DNA from 2 places in the Caballeronia sp. LZ034LL genome. Region 2 is predicted to be linked to the other one. Evidence: riboswitches for the same ligand, from Rfam matches in the RefSeq annotation. Region 2 holds a riboswitch; the other holds the start of a gene.
What was found. A riboswitch is a leader RNA that binds a small molecule or an ion and turns the genes downstream of it on or off. The one in region 2 is predicted to bind cobalamin.
Positions count from the first base shown of each region.

Region 1: it holds a riboswitch for cobalamin, as region 2 does, so the genes downstream of both, QCE83_RS31955 (CbtB-domain containing protein) here and QCE83_RS02870 (TonB-dependent receptor domain-containing protein) in region 2, are expected to answer to the same signal.

Region 1 covers NZ_JARUXR010000004.1:988,299-999,444, reverse strand. Annotated here, with positions in the region: gene QCE83_RS32000 (efflux RND transporter permease subunit) at 1-1,561, shown strand, start outside; gene QCE83_RS31995 (efflux transporter outer membrane subunit) at 1,558-3,081, shown strand; gene QCE83_RS31990 (hypothetical protein) at 3,246-3,470, shown strand; gene ppk2 (polyphosphate kinase 2) at 3,512-4,414, opposite strand; gene lhpI (bifunctional Delta(1)-pyrroline-2-carboxylate/Delta(1)-piperideine-2-carboxylate reductase) at 4,701-5,651, shown strand; gene QCE83_RS31975 (hypothetical protein) at 5,744-6,064, shown strand; gene QCE83_RS31970 (antibiotic biosynthesis monooxygenase) at 6,175-6,489, opposite strand; gene QCE83_RS31965 (DUF1428 domain-containing protein) at 6,537-6,908, opposite strand; gene QCE83_RS31960 (histidine phosphatase family protein) at 6,989-7,546, opposite strand; cobalamin riboswitch at 7,595-7,721, shown strand; gene QCE83_RS31955 (CbtB-domain containing protein) at 7,750-7,983, shown strand; gene QCE83_RS31950 (CbtA family protein) at 7,993-8,796, shown strand; gene QCE83_RS31945 (DUF1289 domain-containing protein) at 8,865-9,098, opposite strand; gene QCE83_RS31940 (cobyrinate a,c-diamide synthase) at 9,095-10,399, opposite strand; gene cobO (cob(I)yrinic acid a,c-diamide adenosyltransferase) at 10,405-11,007, opposite strand.
Region 2 covers NZ_JARUXR010000001.1:610,821-621,966, forward strand. Annotated here, with positions in the region: gene QCE83_RS02815 (DNA polymerase III subunit chi) at 1-147, shown strand, start outside; gene QCE83_RS02820 (DUF2486 family protein) at 261-599, shown strand; gene QCE83_RS02825 (c-type cytochrome) at 616-948, opposite strand; gene ilvD (dihydroxy-acid dehydratase) at 1,093-2,766, opposite strand; gene QCE83_RS02835 (LysR family transcriptional regulator) at 2,875-3,834, shown strand; gene lgt (prolipoprotein diacylglyceryl transferase) at 3,892-4,794, shown strand; gene QCE83_RS02845 (SIMPL domain-containing protein) at 4,827-5,555, opposite strand; gene QCE83_RS02850 (EVE domain-containing protein) at 5,645-6,103, opposite strand; RNA gene ssrS (6S RNA) at 6,199-6,380, opposite strand; gene QCE83_RS02860 (cell division protein ZapA) at 6,520-6,834, opposite strand; gene QCE83_RS02865 (ATPase) at 6,831-7,217, opposite strand; cobalamin riboswitch at 7,502-7,836, shown strand; gene QCE83_RS02870 (TonB-dependent receptor domain-containing protein) at 7,947-9,833, shown strand; gene QCE83_RS02875 (iron ABC transporter permease) at 9,860-10,870, shown strand; gene QCE83_RS02880 (ABC transporter ATP-binding protein) at 10,867-11,146, shown strand, end outside.

The DNA.
Region 1 (11,146 bases), on a different contig from region 2:
GATCATGATGCTGCTGTATGCCGTGCTGCTCGCGGGCGCGGTGTTGATGGGCAAGGTCGTGCCGGGCGGCTTCGTGCCCGCGCAGGACAAGGAGTACCTCATCAGCTTCGCGCAACTGCCGAACGGCGCTTCGCTCGACCGCACCGAAGGCGTGATCCGCGAGATGTCGGCTATCGCGCTGAAGCAGCCGGGCGTGGAAAGCGCCGTGGAGTTCCCGGGTCTGTCGGTGAATGGCTTCACCAATTCGTCCAGCGCGGGCATCGTGTTCGTCACGCTGAAGCCCTTCAAGGACCGCGTGCATGACAAGGCGCTGTCGGCCAATGCCATCGCGGGTGCGCTGAACCAGAAGTACGCCGGCATCAAGGACTCGTTCATCGCCGTGTTCCCGCCGCCGCCGGTTCTGGGGCTGGGCACGCTGGGCGGCTTCAAGATGCAGCTGGAGGATCGCGGCGCACTCGGCTATGCAGCGCTCGCCGATGCCACCCAGGCGTTCATCAAGCGCGCTTCGCAGACGCCCGAACTCGGCCCGACGTTCTCGAGCTATCAGATCAACGTGCCGCAACTGAATGTCGATCTGGACCGCGTGAAGGCGAAGCAGCTCGGCGTCTCGGTGACCGATGTGTTCGACACGATGCAGGTCTATCTCGGCTCGTTGTATGTGAACGACTTCAACCGCTTCGGCCGCGTGTATCAGGTGCGCGTGCAGGCGGATGCACCGTTCCGTGCGCATCCCGAGGATATCGGCTTGCTCAAGACGCGCAATGCGATCGGCGACATGGTGCCTTTGTCGTCGCTGGTGAAGGTGTCGCCGACCTACGGGCCGGAAATGGTCGTGCGTTACAACGGCTACACGGCGGCGGACATCAACGGCGGCCCGGCTCCGGGTTATTCGTCGGGGCAGGCGCAGGCGGCGGCGGAACGCATCGCGGCGGAAGTGCTGCCGCGTGGGATCAAGTTCGAATGGACCGATCTCACGTATCAGCAGATCCTCGCGGGCAACGCAGCACTGTGGGTGTTCCCGATCAGCGTGCTGCTGGTGTTCCTGGTGCTGGCTGCGCTGTATGAAAGCCTGACGCTGCCGCTCGCGGTGATCCTGATCGTGCCGATGAGTATCTTGTCCGCGCTGCTCGGCGTATGGCTCACCGATGGCGACAACAACATCTTCACGCAGATCGGCTTGATGGTGCTGGTGGGGCTGTCGGCGAAGAACGCGATCCTGATCGTGGAGTTCGCACGCGAACTGGAGATGCAGGGACGCTCCATCGTGCAGGCCGCGATCGAGGCGAGCCGGCTGCGTCTGCGCCCGATCCTGATGACGTCCATCGCGTTCATCATGGGTGTGGTGCCGCTCGTGCTGTCGTCGGGCGCGGGTTCGGAGATGCGTCACGCGATGGGTGTGGCGGTGTTCTTCGGCATGCTCGGCGTCACGCTGTTCGGTCTGATGCTGACGCCCGTGTTCTACGTGATCCTGCGCAAGCTGTCGCGCACCGAACACGTGACGGACAAGCATGGCTCGCATCCGCAGATGCGCGGTATCGGTGCTTCGCCTGAAGCGCAATGAGGTCGATGATGAACAAGTTGCATATGAAACGATGGTTGGGTGTGCCGGGCCTGATGGCGGCGCTGCTGGTGGTCGCGGGTTGCTCGCTCGCGCCCACTTATGAAAAGCCGGATGTCGGCGCGCCGTCCGCCTACAAGGAAACGCCGCAAAAGACGCTGGATGCATCGGAAGCGGGCACCTGGAAGACCGCGCAGCCCTCGGAAGAGATGCTGCGCGGCGAATGGTGGACGATCTTCGACGACGCTTCGCTCAACGATCTGGAAAAGCAGGCGCAGGACGCGAACCAGAACTTGAAGGCGGCAGCGGCGCGCGTGAAGGAAGCGCGCGCGATCAACCAGACGGCGCGCGCGGGGCTGTTCCCGACGCTCGATGCGGGCTTCGGCCCGACGCGCGAGAAGTTCTCGCCCGCGTCGCAGTTCCTGCCGGCGAATGCCAATGTGCCCGCGCAGACCTTGTGGCGTGCGCAGGCGAGCGCGTCGTATGAAGTGGATCTGTTCGGGCGCGTGTCGAACTCGGTGCAGGCGGCCAACGCGGACACCGCGCAGAGCGAGGCCTTGTTCCGCTCGGTGCAGCTGGCGCTGCAAGCGGATGTCGCGCAGAACTACTTCAACCTGCGCGAGCTGGACGCCGAAACCGATGTCTTCACGCGCACCGTGCAGTTGCGCGAACAGGCGCTGAAGCTGGTGCAACGGCGCTTCACCGAAGGCGACATCAGCGAGCTGGACGTTGCACGCGCGAAGTCGGAACTGGCCACTGCCCGTTCGGACGCGATGACCGTGCAGCGTCTGCGCGCGGCCTCCGAGCACAGCCTTGCGGTGCTGCTCGGCAAGACGCCCTCGGAGTTCTCGATGGCCGCCAATCCGCTGAAGCCGGTCACGATTCGCGTGCCGCCGGGCCTGCCTTCGGCGCTGCTCGAACGCCGTCCCGACATCGCCGCGGCAGAGCGTGCGATGGCCGCGGCCAATGCGCGCATTGGCGTGGCGAAGGCGGCGTTCTTCCCGTCGCTGACGCTGACGGGCTCGGGCGGTTTCGAATCGGCGACGCTCGGCGATCTCTTCAACTGGTCGAGCCGCACGTTCCTGCTCGGGCCGTTCGCGGGCACGGCGCTGAACCTGCCGATCTTCGATGGTGGCCGCCGCAAGGGCAATCTCGCGAACGCGCGGGCGGTGTATGAAGAGGATGTCGCGAGCTATCGGCAGCAGGTGCTCGTGGCGTTCCGCGAAGTGGAAGACAACCTGTCCGACCTGCGCATTCTCGAAGACCAGACCGCGACGCAGGACGATGCGGTGAAGTACTCGGTGCGCGCCGCGCAGCTGTCGCGCACGCAGTACACCGAGGGCGCGGTGAACTATCTCGATGTCATCGACGCCGAACGCACGGTGCTGCAAACGCAGCGGTCATCGGTGCAGTTGCAGGGCTTGCAGGCGGTATCGACGGTGAATCTGATCCGCGCACTGGGCGGTGGCTGGGGCGATGCGAAGCCCACGCCGGTGCCCGACGCGAGTCTCGCGCAGAAGTAACGTGAACATGGCCCTGCCTCGCGCAGGGCCATGTGCATTGGAACAAGCGCTGATACGCATCCAATGCGGATTGTTCGCTTCACGGAACATATGTCTTCACCTGCGGAGCGTTTATCCGCGAGGCCCCAGTCCATAAAATACGAAAATGGGATAAGGAGCCGAAGATGAAAGACTTGATAGCCAAACAACTGTATCAGCCGGCGGTGGTGCTGCCACTGCTGCTGTTGATGCGCCTGATGGTCACGCTCGACTTCAACCTCGCGCAGGTCATGTTCGTCGTGATGCTCAAGGGTTCGCAACAGGCGTATCAGTTCGCGCTGCGCCATGCATTCACGCGCCGGCGCGATGTCGAAAGTGTGAAGCACGTTCCTTGCAGCAACTGCTGCTGAACCGGTCCGCGCTTCGTCACACTCGATTCAATAAACTTGCTTCAATAAACCTCAGGAACGTACAGCTCATCCGGCACGGGCTGCCGGAGATAGTCAGGATTGAACACGCGGTCGGGCAGTTCGATCGGCGAATGCTCCACGTCGTGATAGGGCACCTGGTTCAGCAGATGTTGGATGCAGTTCAGGCGCGCGCGCTTCTTGTCCACCGCATGCACGACCCACCACGGCGCTTCCGCAATGTGCGTACGCGCCAGCATCACTTCCTTCGCCGCCGTGTACGCTTCCCAGCGGCGGCGGCTTTCCAGATCCATCGGGCTCAGCTTCCATTGCTTGAGCGGATCATCGATACGGGCCTGGAAGCGCACTTCCTGTTCGTCATCGGTGATCGAGAACCAGTACTTGATGATCTGGATCCCGCTGCGCACCAGCATCTTCTCGAACTCGGGCACCGAGCGGAAGAATTCCTCATACTCTTCATCGGTGCAGAAGTTCATCACGCGCTCGACGCCCGCACGGTTGTACCAGCTGCGGTCGAACAGCACGATCTCGCCGGCCGCCGGCAAGTGCGACACATAGCGCTGGAAGTACCACTGCGTGCGCTCGCGATTGTTCGGCGCGGGCAGGGCGGCGACGCGACAGACCCGCGGATTGAGACGCTGCGTAATGCGCTTGATCGCGCCGCCCTTGCCGGCGGCATCGCGGCCTTCGAACAGTACGACGAGACGATGACCTGTATGCACGACCCAGTCCTGCAGCTTCACGAGCTCGCCTTGCAGGCGGAACAGTTCGCGGAAATAGGTCTTGCGCAGCGCGCGCTCTTCATCCGAGAAGGTCGATTCACCGTCCAGAAAGCGGTCGTCGATTTCCATCTCGAACTCTTCGTCGTAACTGTCGATGAGGTCCGCGTGGAAACGGCGCTGCTTGTCCGTCGTGTCGATGCTCATGGTGGGCTCCGTGATTGTGTGCTGGGCTGTCGTGGTGCAACGCGCGAGCTGCGCGGGACGAGGGCGCGGGTCCGCCGAGTATGACCGTCGCCGGTGGCAGGCATGTGACAACGGCGCTCACGCCTGACTCGTCGTCCGGGGGATTCATTGTGACAGGCGTGCGCCGCGCCGGTTAAGTGGCTTTATGACGCGGTCGCGCCGTCGTTGTGCGCGCCGTTAGAATAATCCCGCGCTTCAATGGCATGCCGATGGCATGTCCACCTTCTTCCAGCCAGACGAGAACACGATGACCCCAACGCCTCGCGCCCTCCAGAGTTTCGACGACGTGCAGACCGCCCGTCTCGTGCCGTACGACCGTCTCGTGGACACGCTCGCTGCGACCATGCTCGACTACGCGGCGGGGCGCATCGTGAGCCCCGAGCGCATGGTCGTGCCGATCGAGGGCGGCGTGATGCTGTCGATGCCCGCCAGCGCCGCCGATCTCGCGATGCACAAGCTCGTCAACGTGTGCGCGGGCAACGGCGCGCTCGGCCTGCCGACGATCCACGGTCAGGTCACCGCCTACGATGCCGCCACCGGCGTGCCGCACTTCATGCTCGACGGCCCCACCGTGACCGGGCGGCGCACGGCTGCGGTCTCGATGCTGGCGATCCGCGCGCTGCACGGCGCCGCGCCACGCGAGGTGCTGGTGATCGGCACGGGCAGGCAGGCGGCGTTTCATGTCGAGGCGCTGGCGGCTGTTTATCCGGAAGCGCGCATCGTCGTGCAGGGTTCGCGTGCCGGGCGGGCGCGTGCGTTCTGCGACACGCACGCCGCGCCGGGCCGCTACCTCGCGCCGCTGGAGACGGCGGAGATTCCGGCATCGATCGATGTCGTGATCGCCGCGACCACCAGCAAGACGCCGGTCTACACGGCGCCCGCGCGCGCCGGACGGCTGGTGATCGGCGTGGGCGCGTTCACCGCCGATGCCGCCGAGATCGCCGCCGATATCGTGCACGGCAGCGCGCTCTATGTGGACGATCTGGCCGGCGCCCGTCACGAAGCCGGCGATTTCATCCTGGCGGGCGTGGAATGGGGCGCGGTGCGGGCGCTCGCCGAGGCGCTCGCGGCCCCGGCGGCAAAGAACGATGCCGCCCGGCCGGTCATGTTCAAGTCGGTCGGCTGCGCGGCTTGGGACCTGGCGGCGTGCCGTGTGGCGCGGGTGATTTTGTCGGAAGAAACCGCGGGCGGGCGCTGAGCGACGCCGCTTGGAACGGTCCTTGCTGTCGTTTGGCTTAATGACGAGGCGCGCAACAGCGTGTCCCTGCAATTCAGCCAGCGAACACACTCATGAAGAGTCGATACGACAGCAAGTGGCACCCCTGGATCCCCGCCCACGAGGACGGCCATGAAAGCGGCGGCGCAGCAAGCGCAAACCGCCCGCCACGCCCCACACCCAACGCCGCGCCGCCCGCGGCCTACTTCATCTCGGTGCTTGAACTGGCGACCGGCGAGAAGCTCGGCAACGACGAGCGTCTGCGCGCCGTGGCCATGCTCGAATCGCAGTTCGGCGCGGGCCGTCCGCGCACGCTGAAGGAGGCGGTGCGCATTTGCGCCGCGGCCATCGATTCGTCGACGCTGCAGCGGATGGCGCGCGGCGCGAAGGCCTGACAGGAGCCTGTCGGCGACGCGCGTTTTTTCACACGTGTGTAAAACGCGCGTGCTCCAGGTGCGAACGGACGGCTGAATGGACCGGTCGTTCGCCGGGCCTCACTTGACGCTCACTTGACCGTCTGGATCACTTCGAAGCCTTCGAACTCCGGGTGGCCGAGATAAAGCTGGCGGGTTTCCCCGCCCGCATTGCGGTGCGCGGCGCGGAAGGCATCGGAGCGCGTCCAGTCGTCGAAGGACTCACGGTTCGCCCAGATCGTGTGGCTCGAGTAGAGCACGTGGTCGTCCTTCGTCGGTCCCTTCAGCAGATGAAACTCGACGAAGCCCGGCACGTCCTTGAGATAGGTGTCGCGGCTGGTCCAGAGGCGTTCAAAGTCGGCTTCGGCGCCGGGCACGATCTTGAAGCGGTTCATGGCGATATACATGTCGATGCAGTTCCTTTGCGGCAAGCGCGGTCATACAACAAAAAAACTCAGTCGCGTCCAAGTTCGACGATGGCATTGAAGCCGCCGAAGAACATCCGTTGCGCATCGAAGGGCGGCTCGCCGGTTTCCATCATGGCCTTGAGACGCGGGTCTTCCATCACCTTCGCATTGACGCGGTCGCGTTCCTCGCGCGACGCATAGACGATATACGAGAACACCACGGTCTCGCCTTCCTTCATCTGCACGCTCTGCGGGAAGGACGTGAGCTTGCCGGGTTTCACGTCGTCGGCGACAGCTTCCACGAAGTGCAGCGCGCCGTGCTCCATCCAGATCTTGCCGGCCGCCTCGGCCATGGCGCGATAGGCTTCGATCTTGTCGGCCGGCACGGGTACGACGAATCCATCCACGTAATGCGCCATGTGTGTCTCCTCAGCGGTTTGAGAGCAGGCTCGCGCAATGGCTGCGCTGCATGCTTGGAGCGTGCTGCACGCGCTGAAGTTCAGGCCGGCGGGGGCAGGCTCACCGTCCAGTCCTGTGCGCCTGGACTGCGGTTCAGGACGGTGACGGAGCACGGCGCGAAGTTCATCGCATAGATGGAGGTCAGCGGCTTGCGCAGCGCATGGGCCACGGCCACCTTCACGACGATGGCATGCGTCACCACGATGCAGCGCTCGCCACGCATCTCGCGTTCGACCCGCGCGAGACCTTTGATCACGCGAGCGGCCAGCAGCGCGATGCTCTCTCCACCGTGCGGACGCGCCTGCGGGTCGGTCAGCCATGCGCTCAGTTGCGCGGCTTCGCCGTCGGCGAGTTCGCGAATGGAACGTCCGCGCCAGCTGCCATAGTCGATGTCGTCGAAGGCGGCGTCGATGTCGACATCAGGCGCGATGCAGGCCGCCATCTCGCGCGCCGCGCGGGCCGGGCTGGAGATCACGCGCGCGGTGTCATCGGCGGGCAAGGGCGCGTGCGGCGTGTCATCGGCGGGTTCGTCGCCGGCAGGAAAGCGGCCGGTTTTCATCGCGCGCGTGGCGGGGTGACAGAGGAGAACGAGTTCCAAGGCAATCGGCGGTTCAGAGGTTATCGTTTTACTTTGCGGGCAATCGTCATAGAATGGCAAGCCTGCAGTGCGAGGAAGCCGGTGCAAACCCGGCACGGTCGCGCCACTGTAAGCGGTCCGTCAGCGCCATGCGGCGCGCCGCGAGTCAGACCCTGCTGCATGCTCTTCATCAATCGGGACGCGCCTATCCCTGGAGAAACACCATGAATGCTTCCAACGCGCCGGGCTTTGCCGCACCGGTTTCCCCTTCCTTCGACGCCCCCGTGCCGCTGCCGGTGCGCGAAGTCCTGCCCTGGGCCGTGTTCATCGGCCTGATCCTGCTGATCGCGATTTATTTTGTCGGCGCCGAACAAGGCGCGACGTCGATCTTCTCGGGCATGTACATCCACGAATTCGTTCACGACGGCCGGCATCTGCTCGGCTTTCCCTGCCACTGAGGGCGCAGCATGATTCGCACCCTGCTGATACGCGGCATGCTCGCGGGACTGGTCGCGGGCCTCATCGGCTTCGGCTTCGCGCGTGGCTTCGGCGAGCCTTCGGTGGCGCAGGCCATCGCCTTCGAAGAGCAGCATGAGCATGCGGAGGCCGCGCCTGCACACGAACACGAGCACGGTCATGAAGCCGCCAATGCCTCCGCGAACGCGGACCAGAGCCACGATCACGGCGATGAAGAACTGGTCTCGCGCGGCACCCAGGCGGGCCTCGGCTTGTTGACGGGCGTCGTCGTGTTCGGCACTGCGCTCGGCGGGATCTTCTCGCTCGTCTTCGCGTTTGCGTATGGCCGGCTCGGCGCGTTGCATGCGCGGGGCACGTCAGCGCTGCTGGCCTTGTTCGGCTTCGTGAGCGTGGCCATCGTGCCGTTCCTCAAGTACCCGCCCAATCCGCCCGCCGTGGGCAATGCGGCGACGATAGGACCGCGCACCGCGCTGTTCTTCACGATGGTGGCGATTTCGATTGCGGCCATGGTGTGGGCCGTGCGCTGGCAGCGGCGCCTGACGGCACGGCAAGGCGCGTGGAACGCAACGCTCGTCGCCGCGCTCGCTTACGTGGTCGTGATCGTGATTGCGCAGGTTGTGCTGCCGCACGTCGATGAAGTGCCGGAAGGCTTCTCGGCGTCCTTGCTGTGGAACTTCCGCGTAACCGCCATCGGCATCCAGGCGCTGATCTGGACGACGCTCGGGCTGTTGTTCGGCGCGCTGGCCGCGCGTGAACTCGAACGGCCGCCGGTGCGGAGAATGGCTGCGGCCTGAATCGTCAAACCGGCTGTGCTGACATGACAAAGCCCGCGTCCCGTGAGGAGCGCGGGCTTTGTTGCGTATCAGCGCTGTGCTGCGCGACGGGCCAGCAGTTCATCGAATAACGCGCGCTTCGCATCATCGTCGAGCGAACGGAAGGTCTTGATCTCCTGACGGCTTCTGAAACAGCCGAGGCACAGGCCGGTATCGGCGTCTAGCTTGCAGACGTTCGTACAGGGCGAGCCGACCGGTTCCTGCGTCATGGCGCGCTCGATGGTGAAGGCCAGGTCCAGCGGTGCTTGAGTGTCTTGCGTCATCGTGAGAGCGAGGCGCCGCGAAACAGCGCGGCAGTTGCGGCCGGGTTCGACGGCCAGTAAGCGTGCATGTAGGTGGCCGTCACCGGTCCATGCCGATAGAGCGCTTCACCCTCGGCGCCCGTGGACGCGTGTGCGGCCTTGAGCACGGGTTGCAGCGAGGTGTCGAGCGTCGAGTAGTGGAACGTGTGGCCCGTCATCGCGCCGTGCGCGGTGTCGATGCGCTGCATCGCGAGGCGCGACAGCTTGCGCTGCATGAAGGCCGCGCCGGGCAGGATGCCGAGCATCGCGTGCTGCGTGCCGTCGAGGATCGTGAGCGACTCGACGAGATACAGCATGCCTCCGCATTCCGCGACGACCGGCTTCGCATGCCCGACATGCGCTTCGATCGACGCACGCGTGCGCCGGTTGCCGGCCAGCGCGGCGGCGTGCAGTTCCGGATAGCCGCCGGGCAGATAGAGCGCATCGGCAGCGGCGGGCACGGGTTCGTCGGCGAGCGGAGAGAAGCGCTCGATGCTCGCGCCCATCGCGGTCAGCAGGTCCAGATTCGCCGGATAGATGAACGAGAACGCGGCGTCGTGCGCGACGGCGATGCGCACGCCTTCGAGCAGGCGCGGCGGTTCGGGCAGGGTCGCGTCGTCGAACTGCACGGGCGGCGGCAGATCGCGCAGCGAGGTCTGTGCGATGGCGTCGGCGGCGCGGTCGAGGCGTGCGTCGAGTCCCGCGACTTCAGCGGGCTGCGTGAGACCGAGGTGCCGTTCGGGCAGCGCGATATCGTCGGCATTGGACAGATGCCCGAAGTAAAGCAGCCCTGCGGGAATGGTCTCCGACAACATCTGCGCATGGCGCGGCGACGCCACGCGGTTGGCGAGCACACCGTAGAACGGCACGTCCTCGCGATAGCGCGCGAGTCCGAATGCAATGGCGCCGAAGGTCTGCGCCATGCCGTGTGCGCCGATCACCGCGAGCACCGGCACCTTGAATGCGGCGGCGAGATCGGCGCTGCTCGGCGTGCCGTCGAACAGGCCCATCACGCCTTCGATCAGGATCAGATCGGCCTCGCGCGCCGCTTGGGCAAGGAGCGCGCGGCATGCGTCGGGGCCCACCATCGACAGATGCAATGAATACACGGGCGCCCCGCACGCGCGTTCGAGGATCATCGGATCGAGAAAATCCGGGCCGGTCTTGAAGACCCGCACCTTCAGCCCGCGACGCGCGTGATGGCGCGCCAGCGCGGCAGTGACCGTGGTCTTGCCCTGGTGCGATGCGCTCGCGCCGATGAAGAGGGCGGGACAGTGCGGCATCGGGTTCAGAACTCCACGCCGCGTTGCGCCTTCACGCCCTGCTCGCGATACGGATGCTTGACGATCCGCATCTCGGTGACGAGATCGGCCAGTTCGACAAGGGCATCCGGTGCGTGGCGTCCCGTCACGACGACATGCAGCATCGCGGGACGCGCCTTCAGCACGTCGAGCACTTCTTCGAGCGGCAGGTAGTCGTACTTGAGCACGGTGTTGAGTTCGTCGAGCACGACCATCTGGTATTCACCACTCTCGATCATGCGGCGCGCCTCGTTCCAGCCGCGCCGTGCGGTGGCGATGTCGGCCTCGCGGTCCTGCGTGTTCCAGGTGTAGCCGTCGCCCATCGTGACGAAATCGCAGTTCGCGATGGCGCCGAGGAAATCGCGCTCCGACGTATGCAGCGCGCCCTTGATGAACTGCACGACGCCGAGTTTCATGCCATGTCCGAGCACGCGCACCGCCATGCCGAACGCAGCGGTGGTCTTGCCCTTGCCGTTACCGGTGTTCACGATCAGCAGGCCTTTCTCGTGATCCGCTGCGGCCTGCTTTTTCTCGTGGCCTTCCTTGCGCCGCTGGGTCATGCGCAGATGCGCTTCGGTATCGGTTTTCACGTGATCTCCGGGAGGGTCGGGGGGCTGCCAGTCAAGGCGCGAACCGGCCGTATCGTACCGCAGGCGGCCCTCCGAGTCGCGGGTTTCCCTGCTCATGCCGGGCTAATTCACGGCGGTCATCATTCATTGCGCAACAACG
Region 2 (11,146 bases):
TCGGCGCAGTTCGCGCGCTTCGAGCGGCTGGTGGAGATCGTCGGCAGCGAAGGCGGGGAACTGGCGGCGGGGCGTGAGCGTTATCGCTTCTATCGCGATCGGGGCTATGCCATCGAAACGCACAATCAACGCAATCAGGGCGGTTGAGCGAACAGAGCGTCGGCGCGGGGCTGATTAAGCTCTGCCCGGTACACCACGCCTTGCATACAGACGCGGCCGTGCCCGCCGCGTTCGCAACGCTCAAGAGGAGACCCCTTTCCATGACGGACAAGCCGCAATCCTTCGATCCCTCCATTCCCGTCCTCACCGACGTCGTCGTGCCCGGCAGGCCGGAGTACGCGCGCGCGCCGTCGGCCAATCTCGCGATCGAATACGACGCGGAGCAGATCGCCGGGCAATTGCGCGGGCGCTTCACGAACTTCCTGACGGGCGATGCCCGCGCGCTGATCGAAGAGCGCTGCCGCGAAGTGCTGCGCGAGCATTCGGCCCAGCTCGTCTCGGCCATCACGCGCGAAGTGGCGACGGCGCTCGAGAGCCACATGAGCGAATGGGTGCGCGAGGCGGTGGAAATCGAGTTGCGCCGTCAGCACGGCGAGTGAAGAGCGCACGCGCCGGTCAGCGCAGCGAGAGGATCCAGTCGGCGAGCGCCGCGGCCTGATCCGGTGAAATCTGCGTGTTGGCGGGCATCGGCACCGGGCCCCACACGCCTACGCCGCCTTCCATGATGCGGCGCGCAAGCATGCCGCGCGCGCCTTCGACTTGCGCATACTTGTGCGCCACGCTGTCGAACGATGGCCCCATGAAGTTGCGCGAGACCGAATGGCAGCTCATGCAATTGTGGCTTTGCGCGAACGCGAGCATCGAGGCGCTGTCGTTCTGCGCGCAGGCCGCGCCGCACACGCTCCACCACACCAGTCCCGCAACGACGTCCCTGAGCTGTGCTTTCATGTGGTCTCCCCCGATGCACGCGCACGCTTCACGTTGTCGCGCATTATAGGAGACATGGCGTGCGGCACGCGGAATGCAGAAGGGGCGCCGCTGCGCCCCTTGTGCATGTTGTGCATGATCCATCCGGGCGTTTCGGCGCGCGTATCAGCCCGTCACTGCGCCCTTGTTGGCCGGCTGCGCCAGCGCCGCGAACTTCGCCAGCACACCGCGCGTGTACTTCGGCGCCGGCTGCTTCCAGGCGGCGCGGCGGCGCGCGAGTTCGGCATCATCGACGTTCAGTTGCAGCAGCAGCTGGTGCGCGTCGATGGTGATCGAATCGCCTTCCTGCACCAGCGCGATGGTCCCGCCGGCATACGCTTCCGGCGCCACATGCCCGACCACCATGCCCCACGTGCCGCCGGAGAAACGCCCGTCGGTGATGAAGCCCACTGACTCGCCCAGTCCCTTGCCGATGATCGCCGAGGTCGGCGCGAGCATCTCCGGCATGCCCGGTCCGCCCACCGGCCCGAGATAGCGCAGCACGAGGATATCGCCGGCCGTGATCCTGTCGGCGAGGATCGCGTCCATGGCGCTCTGCTCGTCGTCGAACACGCGCGCGGGACCGGTGATAACCGGATTCTTCAGGCCCGTGATCTTCGCGACCGCGCCGTCTTCCGCGAGATTGCCGCGCAGGATCGCGAGGTGGCCTTGCTTGTAGAGCGCCTGCGCGATCGGGAAAATGACCTTCTGGTCGGCGCGCGGCTTGGCCGGCACGTCTTTCAGCTCTTCGGCGATCGTGCGGCCCGTGATCGTCATGCAGTCGCCGTGCAGGAGACCGGCATCGAGCAGGATCTTCAACACTTGCGGAATGCCGCCGGCCTTGTGGAGATCGGTCGCGACATACTGGCCCGACGGCTTCAGGTCGCAGATGACCGGCACTTTCTTGCGCATGCGCTCAAAGTCGTCGATGCTCCATTCCACTTCCGCCGCATGCGCAATCGCCAGATAGTGCAGCACGGCATTGGTGGAACCGCCGGTCGCCATGATGAGCGCGACGGCGTTCTCGATCGACTGCTTCGTGATGATGTCGCGCGGCTTCAGATCCTTCTTCACGGCCTCGACGAGTACGCGCGCGGATTCAGCGGCGGAGTCGACCTTTTCCTGATCGGGATTCGCCATCGTCGATGAATACATCAGCGACATGCCGAGCGCCTCGAACGACGAGCTCATCGTGTTGGCCGTGTACATGCCGCCGCACGAGCCCGTGGACGGGCACGCATTCTTCTCGACGCCCTTGAAGTCTTCCTCGGTCATGCGGCCCGCGGTGAATTCGCCGACCGCCTCGAACGACGACACGATGGTCAGGTCGCGGCCTTTCCAGTTGCCCGGGCGGATGGTGCCGCCGTACACGTAGATGGACGGCACGTTCATGCGCGCCATGCCGATCATGCCGCCCGGCATGTTCTTGTCGCACCCGCCGATCACTACGACGCCGTCCATCCACTGCCCCTGCACGGCGGTCTCGACGCAGTCGGCGATCACCTCGCGCGACACCAGCGAGTACTTCATGCCTTCGGTGCCCATCGACATGCCGTCCGAAATGGTCGGTGTGCCGAAAATCTGCGGATTGGCGTCGGCGTGGCGGATCGCCTCGATGGCCGCGTCGGCCAGCGGTTGCAGGCCGGCATTGCACGGCGTGATGGTGGAATGCCCGTTGGCGACGCCGATCATCGGCTTGTCGAAGTCGGCTTCCTGATAGCCGAGGGCGTAATACATCGAACGGTTGGGCGAGCGCGCGACGCCCTGTGTGATGTTCTTCGAGCGACGATTGAAGGCCATGATGTGCTCCTGAGGGGGACTTTTTGGTCTAGTCCGGCAAGCATGCGACTCGCGCGATGTGTCTGTCCAATATATTATTTACGGCTAATAAGGTCGTAAAACATATCAATGGATCCGCGCACCCCGTCTTTCGATCTGCGCCTCTTGCGCTACTTCGTCACGGTCGCCGAAGAGATGCACTTCGGCCGCGCCGCCGCGCGTCTGGCCATGACCCAGCCGCCGCTTTCGCAGGCGATCCGCGGGCTGGAAGAAGCGCTTGGCGTCGCCTTGTTCGTGCGGACCAAACGGAGCGTGGAGCTGACGCCGGTCGGCAAGGATCTGCTGCCCGAGGTGCGGCGCCTGCTCGCGTCCGCGGATGCGCTGCGTCCGCTGGCGCAGTCGCTGGCGCGCGGCGAGGCGGGCGTGCTGTCGCTCGCGTTCGTCTCCACGGCCGACTACGGGCTGCTGCCTGCGCTGCTGCACGCGTTCGGCGCGCGCCATCCGGGCGTCCGGCTGCAACTGACCGAAGCCACCAGCGACGTGCAGATCGAGGAACTGGTCGCCGGCCGCATCGACGCCGGGCTCGTCATTCCGCCGCTGCCGGCGCGCCATGCGGGCGCGCTGTCGTATCTGCCGGTGGCGCGCGAGCCGCTCGTCGTCGCGATGCCCGCCGCTACCGCGCGCGAACTCGGGCAGGGCGAGCTGGAGTGGGCGGACACGCGCGTCGAACTGGGCGCGCTGGCCGCCGCGCCGCTCATCGTCTTTCCGCGGCGGCTCGCGCCCGGCCTGTACGACAGCATCATGGGCTGCTACGGCGCGGCCGGCCTGACGCCGCGCATCGGTCAGGAGGCCATCCAGATGCAGACCATCGTGAGCCTGGTCTCGGCGGGCATGGGGGTCGCGCTGGTGCCGCGTTCGCTGCGGCATCTGCGGCGCACGGGCGTCGTGTACCGGCCGTTGCACGCGCCGGAGGACCCGGCGATGCTCGTCGAAACCGGGCTCGTGTGGCGCGCGGCGGAAGTGAGCCCGGTGCTGGCCGGCTTCATCGACATCGTCCGTTCGCGGGCGCAGGGCGCCGGTTCTGTATGATGCGGCCTTGAGGTTCGCTCGAGGCCCCTCGAAGTCCGTCAGCTCTTCGACATCAGCATGCTCATACATCCCAATTTCGATCCCGTCGCCATCCATCTCGGACCGCTCGCCGTACGCTGGTACGGCCTCATGTATCTCGTGGCCTTCGTGTCGGCCATTGTCATCGGGCGGCTGCGGCTGCGCCTGCCCTATGTGTCGCGCCAGGGCTGGACCGCGAAAGACATCGACGACATGCTGTTCTACGGCGTGCTCGGCACGATTCTCGGCGGCCGCATCGGCTATGTGATCTTCTACAAGGCGAGTTACTACGCCGCGCATCCGCTCGACGTCTTCAAGGTGTGGGAAGGCGGCATGTCGTTCCATGGCGGCTTTCTCGGCGTGACGCTGGCCATGGTGCTGTTCGCGTACCAGCGCAAGCGCACCTGGCTGCAAGTGACCGATTTCGTCGCGCCGATGGTACCGCTCGGACTTGCGGCAGGACGTCTCGGCAACTTCATCAACGGTGAACTGTGGGGCCGCGTGACGGACCCGAACGCGCCGTGGGCGATGCTGTTCCAGAACTCGACCAACGACGACGCCGTGTGGCTCTCGAAGAATCCGCAACTGGACGCGCAATACCATCTCACCGAGATTTTCCAGCGCTACCACATGCTGCCGCGCCATCCGTCGCAGCTGTACGAGATCGCGCTGGAAGGGCTGGTGCTGTTCATCCTGATCTGGACGTTCTCGCGCAAGCAGCGGCCGGTCGGCGCCGTCTCCGCGCTGTTTCTGATCGGCTATGGACTGGCGCGCTTCACAGTGGAATTCGCGCGCGAGCCGGACGACTATCTCGGCTTGCTCGCGTTCAATCTCTCGATGGGCCAGTGGCTCTCGCTGCCGATGATCATCGCCGGCGTGCTGATGATGGTGTGGGCGTACAAGCGCAATCTGCGCCTGCCGCCTGAATCCGCGCAGGCCTGACTGATGCGGGGCGCGAGCGCCCCGCGTACCGCTTACCGCCCCATCTGCACGGAGCCGTTCACATCGACGGTCACGGTCGTCGTGCCGGCTTCCATCGCGATGGGCGCGGCCATCTTCGCATCGGCGCTCATCGCGCGTGACTGCATCATCATGACCGGGCGCGGCTGAACGCCGCTGTGTCCGATGTTCACTTCCCTGATCGAGAAATTGCTGTAGCCGAACGACTGCGCGGCGGTCTGCGCCTGCTTGCGGAACGAGTCGATGGCCTGCGTCACGAGTTTCTGCTCGGCCGCGCGCTGTGCTTCCGGCGACAGCGAGAAGGCCACGCTGCCCACCTGCATCGACGCGCTCATCTTGCCCGCGAGCTTCGAGGCCGCCGCGAAATCGTGCGATTCGAGCACGACTTCCGTGCGGCCGCGCCAGGCGGAGATCTTGCCATCGCGATCGGTGGACGGATACACGGTGAACGAGCCGCTCCTGGCCGTCACGCCGTCGACGCCCCGTGCCTCGCGCAAGGCCGACTCGGCGCGTTGATTGAGCGTGTTGGTGAGGGAGGAGGGATCGGCCGCTTCCTGTTCGTAGAACAGCGTGATGGTCACGACATCCTGCGCCACCTGCGCGCTCGATTGCGCCGACAGCGACAGCACGCCCGCGGGCTGCTGATTGATCACCGTCTGCGCGGCGGCGGATTGAGAGAAGGTGAACGCGGCGCCGGACATCGCGAGCAGGGCGAGGGCGGCGGCAGTTTTCTTGTAGGTCATCGAAGGCTCCAGACGCAAAGGCAATCACGTGTTGCGTCGCATGATGTGCGACGGCCTTTAGGCGGCGGCCGTGTGTCGTAAGTTCCTTGTTAGACGAGACGCTCGGTAATGAAGCGCCATTGCGCATCGGTGACGGGCGTGATCGAAAGACGATTGCCGCGTGCGAGCACCTGCATGTCCGCGAGTTCAGCATGCTCGCGCAACGTGGCGAGCGAAATCAGCGGCGTCTTCTTGACGAACTTCACGTCGACCAACATCCAGCGCGGCGTTTCCTGCGTGGACTTCGGATCGTAGTAGTGGCTCTTGGAATCGAACTGCGTGGGATCCGGATAGGCCGTGGAGCAGACCTTCGCGATACCCGCGATGCCCGGCTCCGGACAGCTCGAATGATAGAACAGCACGCCGTCGCCGACCTGCATCTGGTCGCGCATGAAGTTGCGCGCCTGATAGTTGCGCACGCCCGTCCACGGCAGGGTTTTCTTCGGCGCGTGCGCCAGGTGATCGATGCTCGCTTCGTCCGGTTCGGACTTCATCAGCCAGTAGCGCATGATTGTTCGTTATGCGTGATCGACGATGGGAAGGGGGATGCAAAAGCACTGCCGCAAATGAAAACGGCATCGGAAAAACCGATGCCGTTTGAGATGAGGTCCCCGCCATAGCCGCTAGGCCGGCATCCTGAACCTGGGTTCAAGATTGGTCGCGGTAAGCAACACTTCGGGTACATCGGACTAGCGACGCGCGCGCCCATGTTGCAAGGTTCCGCAACCGTGCCAATGTAGCATTGGTTCAAGGAATATATGACCTTGGCGTACCAGGCAGGGAAACGTCACTCTACACCAATCGTTTGCCTTCTGCAGCCCCGCTGCGGTTTCTTTTTTCGATCGACGTGGCGCGCTGATTGTGCCTTGGTTGTGCCTTCACTGAGCCTTCGCAGCCGCGCTCCGACGCACCGCATCAACGCGCTTTATTGCACTTCGTATTGTGCAATGACGGCGCCGAGCTGCTCGTTCATCGAGTGCATCGTGCGACGGATTTCCTCGGCCGGGAAGGCTTCGCCGTGACGCACGCTGTCCTGCAGCTTGAGCAATTCCGACGCCAGCGACAATGCCGCCATCACCGCGATGCGATCCGTGCCGCGCACGTTGCTGGCATTGCGCACCTTGTTCATCTCGGCATCGACGCGCGCGACGGCTTCGCGCAACGCGCCTTCCGTTTCAGGCGAGCAGGCGAGGCGATAGGGCTGCCCCAGAATGGAGACTTCGATTTGCGTGGTCGTCATGCCTTCTCTCCTTGATGATGCTCGCCGTGCAATTCCGCTTCGGACGCATGGGCATGTTCATGCGCGTCCGGCGAATCGGCTTCGAGGAGATCGAGTTGATTGTCGGCTTCGCCGTGCTGTGCGGACTTCGCGCGCGGCAGCTTTTCGAGGATCGCGTTGAGGCGGACTTGCGCGTCGTCGATCTTGGCGGAGAGGGAATCGCGTTCGGATTGCAGCGTGTCGCGTTCTTCGCGGACTTGCGCGAGGTCGGCCTGGAGATTGGCGTACTCGGTGCGCAGTTGTTCGAGTTGTTCTTGCAGCGCGGCACGCGCCTGATTGTGGCGCTCGCTGATCTGGATCAGCCGGCCGATGTTTCCTGACAGTGATTCGAGTTCGTTGAGCATGTGCTGCGTCCTCTAAAGACCTCGCATTTTAGCGCGGTTCAACGGAGCTACCGATAATTGTCTCGTTTCGAGACGTAACAGCACGCGATCGTGCGCGCAAACCCCGGGTTCTCGCGCATCTCGCGATGCATTCGTGTGCAGAAAACACGAGCGTTGATTTGCTCGTGAATACAGTCAGGCTGATTCTCGCTCGCTGAGTTCGTTTGTTCTTTGCATCTTCACGCGCCGCCTGCTGTCCTTCGCGCCAGGGTTCGCCGTTTCTTGACGGTCCCGACCCGCGCTCCTACACTTGCTGCACTTCTGGTGCTCGCATGCGCGGCTCTCGCGCATGCAGTCAAACGGGAAACAGGGAGCGAAGTCCTCGAAGCAGCCGAACATGTGAACGGCGGCCAAACAAGACGGAGCCAACCTGTGCTGCCCCCGCAACGGTAAGCGACCGCAACGCAAGTTGCAAGTCGTCTCATACGCGTTTTTGCAGTGCGGGCGCATGGATTCATCCATACGCCGGGCCGCTCGTCGGCCTCTGCAAGAAACGTGTCGACGCCACTGCGCATGATGCGCGGGAAGGCGGGACGATGCGTCGCCAGCCCGGATACCGGCCAGAGTGCCACGCGCCTGCCGCCGGTCATCGCACGATCACTGCATGATCCCGAACGGCAGGGCGCGTTCGTCGCGCATCGAACCTCGCGGGGAGCGGGGCCGCGCTCATCCTCCACGGGAACACTCGTCATGCAATCGCCATGGGCCTCCGTCCGGGACGGCCTTTCCAGTCGCGGCCTCGCCGCTGCCACCTTTCTCCTGCCGCTCGCCGGCGTCGCGCAAGCCGCGACGACCACCGCCACGGATGACGCTTCGCAAACGCTTGCGCCTGTCGTCATCACTGCAACGCGTGCAGCGCAGCCGCTCGCCGATTCCATTCCGCAGACCTCGCTGTTCGATGCACAGGACATTGCCGACAGCAACGCCGACGACGCACTCGGCCTCATCGCGCTCGCGCCCGGCGTACAGATCACGCGCAACGGCGGACCGGGCGCGAACTCGGGACTCTTCATTCGCGGCGCGTCGTCGTCGCAGTCGCTCGTGCTGATCGATGGCGTCCGGGTCGAATCGGCATCGCTCGGCGCGGCGCAGCTGTCGCAAGTGATGCTCGATCAAATCGGCCGCGTCGAGGTGGTGAATGGCAATGTTTCGGCGCTGTATGGTTCCAGCGCGATCGGCGGGGTCGTGCAGATCTTCACGAAGGAGGGCGAGCCGCATCCGCCGCGCTTCAGCTTCGAGACCGAGCTCGGCAGCTATCACACGCAGCGCCAGTCCGCCGGCGTGAACGGCGCGCTGGACCAGGACGGGCGCACCACCTTCAGCCTGAACGTGTCGCGCGAAAAGACCGACGGCTTCTCGTCGATCGATCCGAATCTCGCGCCCGGCGCGAATCCCAACGCGAACGGCTATCTGAACGAGAGCGTCGCTGCGACCTTGCGCCACAGGTTCAACGACCAATGGGATGCGGGCGTGCGCTTTCTGCAGTCGAACGGCATCAGCAGCTTCGACGATGCCTATGGCCAGCCGACCGATCTCAACGAATCGCATAACCGCGTGCGTTCGGCGTCGGTGTTCGCCAATGGCAAACTCACCGGCAACTGGACCACGCACTTCACGATCGCGCAGGGCCAGGACCGCGCGAACATCGAGCAGAACGGCGTCTATACGAGCCGCTTCAATTCCGAGAACCGTCAGTACACGTGGCAAAACGACATCCGCATCAGCGACGCGCACACGTTCCTCTTCGGCTACGAGCACCTCGACCAGACGCTCGATTCCGATCAGTTCAGCGCGCCCGACCGGCACGTGAACTCGGTGTTCGCGGGCTATGTCGGCCATCTGGGCGCGAGCGAATTCCAGGCGAACCTGCGTCACGACCAGTATTCCGATTTCGGCGGCGCGAACAGCTACTATCTCGGCTACGCGTACAACATCGACGCGCACTGGAAGGCGAGCGCGAGCTATGCCGCCTCGTTCCGCGCGCCGAGCTTCGACGATCTCTACTATCCGTTCAGCGGCAATCCGTCGATTCAGCCGGAGCGCAGCCATTCGGTCGAAGCGGCGTTGCAGTATGCGTCGAGCGGACTCGGCGTGCTGCGCGTCACGCTGTTCCAGACGCGCTACTCGAACCTGATCGACTACGTGTCCGACGGCGGCTTCTACTACACCGCGCAGAATGTCGGGCGGGCGAAGGTGCAGGGCATCGAGGGATCGTGGGCGGGGCATGTCGGCAGAACGGATGTGCGCGCGGGCGTCACGTTCCAGAATCCCGTCGATGAAACGAATCACCAGGACCTGACGCGGCGCGCGCGGCATTTCGCGACGCTGAGCGCGCATCGCACGATCGGGCGCTGGCGCGTGGGCGGCGAGTGGCTCGTGAGCGGCCAGCGCAGCGATTACGATTCGACGCTGGCGGGCTACGGCATCGTGAACCTGTCGGCGCGCTATGACATCTCGAAGTCGTGGTATGTCACGGCGCGCGTCGACAATCTCTTCGACAAGGACTATGAGCTTGCGTATGCCTACAACACCCCGCGACGCGGCGCTTATCTCACGCTGGGCTGGCATCCGTCGTGAGCCGCGCGCCTGAGCGGTTGCGCGGCATGAACGGCGCGCGCGCCGCCGCGATCTGGGCCTGTCTTGCCGCCGCGGCGTGCGCGGTGCTGATCGCCTCGCTCGCGCTGGGCAGCGTCGCGCTGCCGCCGTCGCGCGCGTTCGCCGCGCTGCTTCATGCGCTCTCTCATGCGGGGTCCGCCACGCCTGACATCGCCGACGACATCGTGCTCACGCTGCGCCTGCCGCGCGCCCTCGCGGGCTTTGCGTCGGGCGCGCTGCTCGCGCTGGCCGGGGCGCTGTTGCAGGTGCTGCTGCGCAACCCGCTGGCGGAACCCTACGTGCTCGGCGTCTCGGGCGGCGCGGCCAGCTTCGCGCTGGCGGCGATGCTGGCCGCGCTGCCGTGGTGGGGCGTCGATCTCGCCGCCTGCGCGGGCGCATTCGCATCGATCGTCCTGGTGCTCGGACTGGCGCGCCGTGATCTGTGGCGCGGCACGCAGGACGCATCGCCGCGGCTCTTGCTGACGGGCGTCGTGATCGCATCGGGCTGGGGCGCGCTCATCACGCTGATGTTGAGCATCGCGCCCGACAACCGCCTGCGCGGCATGATCTTCTGGCTGACCGGCGATCTCGACGGCGCCGCCACGCCGTGGCCCGCGCTGCTGGCGCTGGTGCTCGCGCTGTTGTTGATCCTCCCCGTCGCGCCGCAGTTGAACGTGCTGCTGCGCGGCGACAGCGCCGCGCAGGCGCTCGGCGTGCCGGTGGCGCGTCTGCGGCTGCGTGTCTACGTGGTCGCATCGCTGGCGGCTGCGGCAGCGGTGACCACGGCGGGCACGCTCGGCTTCGTCGGACTGGTCGTGCCGCATCTGCTGCGGCTCGCGTTCGGCAATGATCAGCGCATGCTGATGCCCGCTGCCGCGCTGGCGGGCGGTCTCGCGGTGATGGCCGCCGACCTCGCCGCGCGCACCGTGATCGCGCCCGCGCAGTTGCCGGTGGGCGTGGTGACGGCGCTGGCCGGCGTGCCGATGTTCCTCTGGATGCTGCTGCGGAGGCCGCGATGAACCTGCATCTCGACGCCATCGTGCTGCGGGCCGGCAAGCGCACGCTGATCGACAGCCTGACGCAGACCTTCGCGCCGGGCGAGATGTGGTGCATCGCGGGCCCGAACGGCGCGGGCAAGACGACGCTCATCCATGTGCTGGCCGGGTTGAGCGCACCGGATGCGGGCCGCGTCTTGCTCGATGGCCGCGCGCTTGCGTCGTGGCGCGCTGCGCAGCTTGCACGCGTGCGCGCGTTGATGCCGCAGGCGATCCACGACGCCTTCAGCGCCAGCGTGC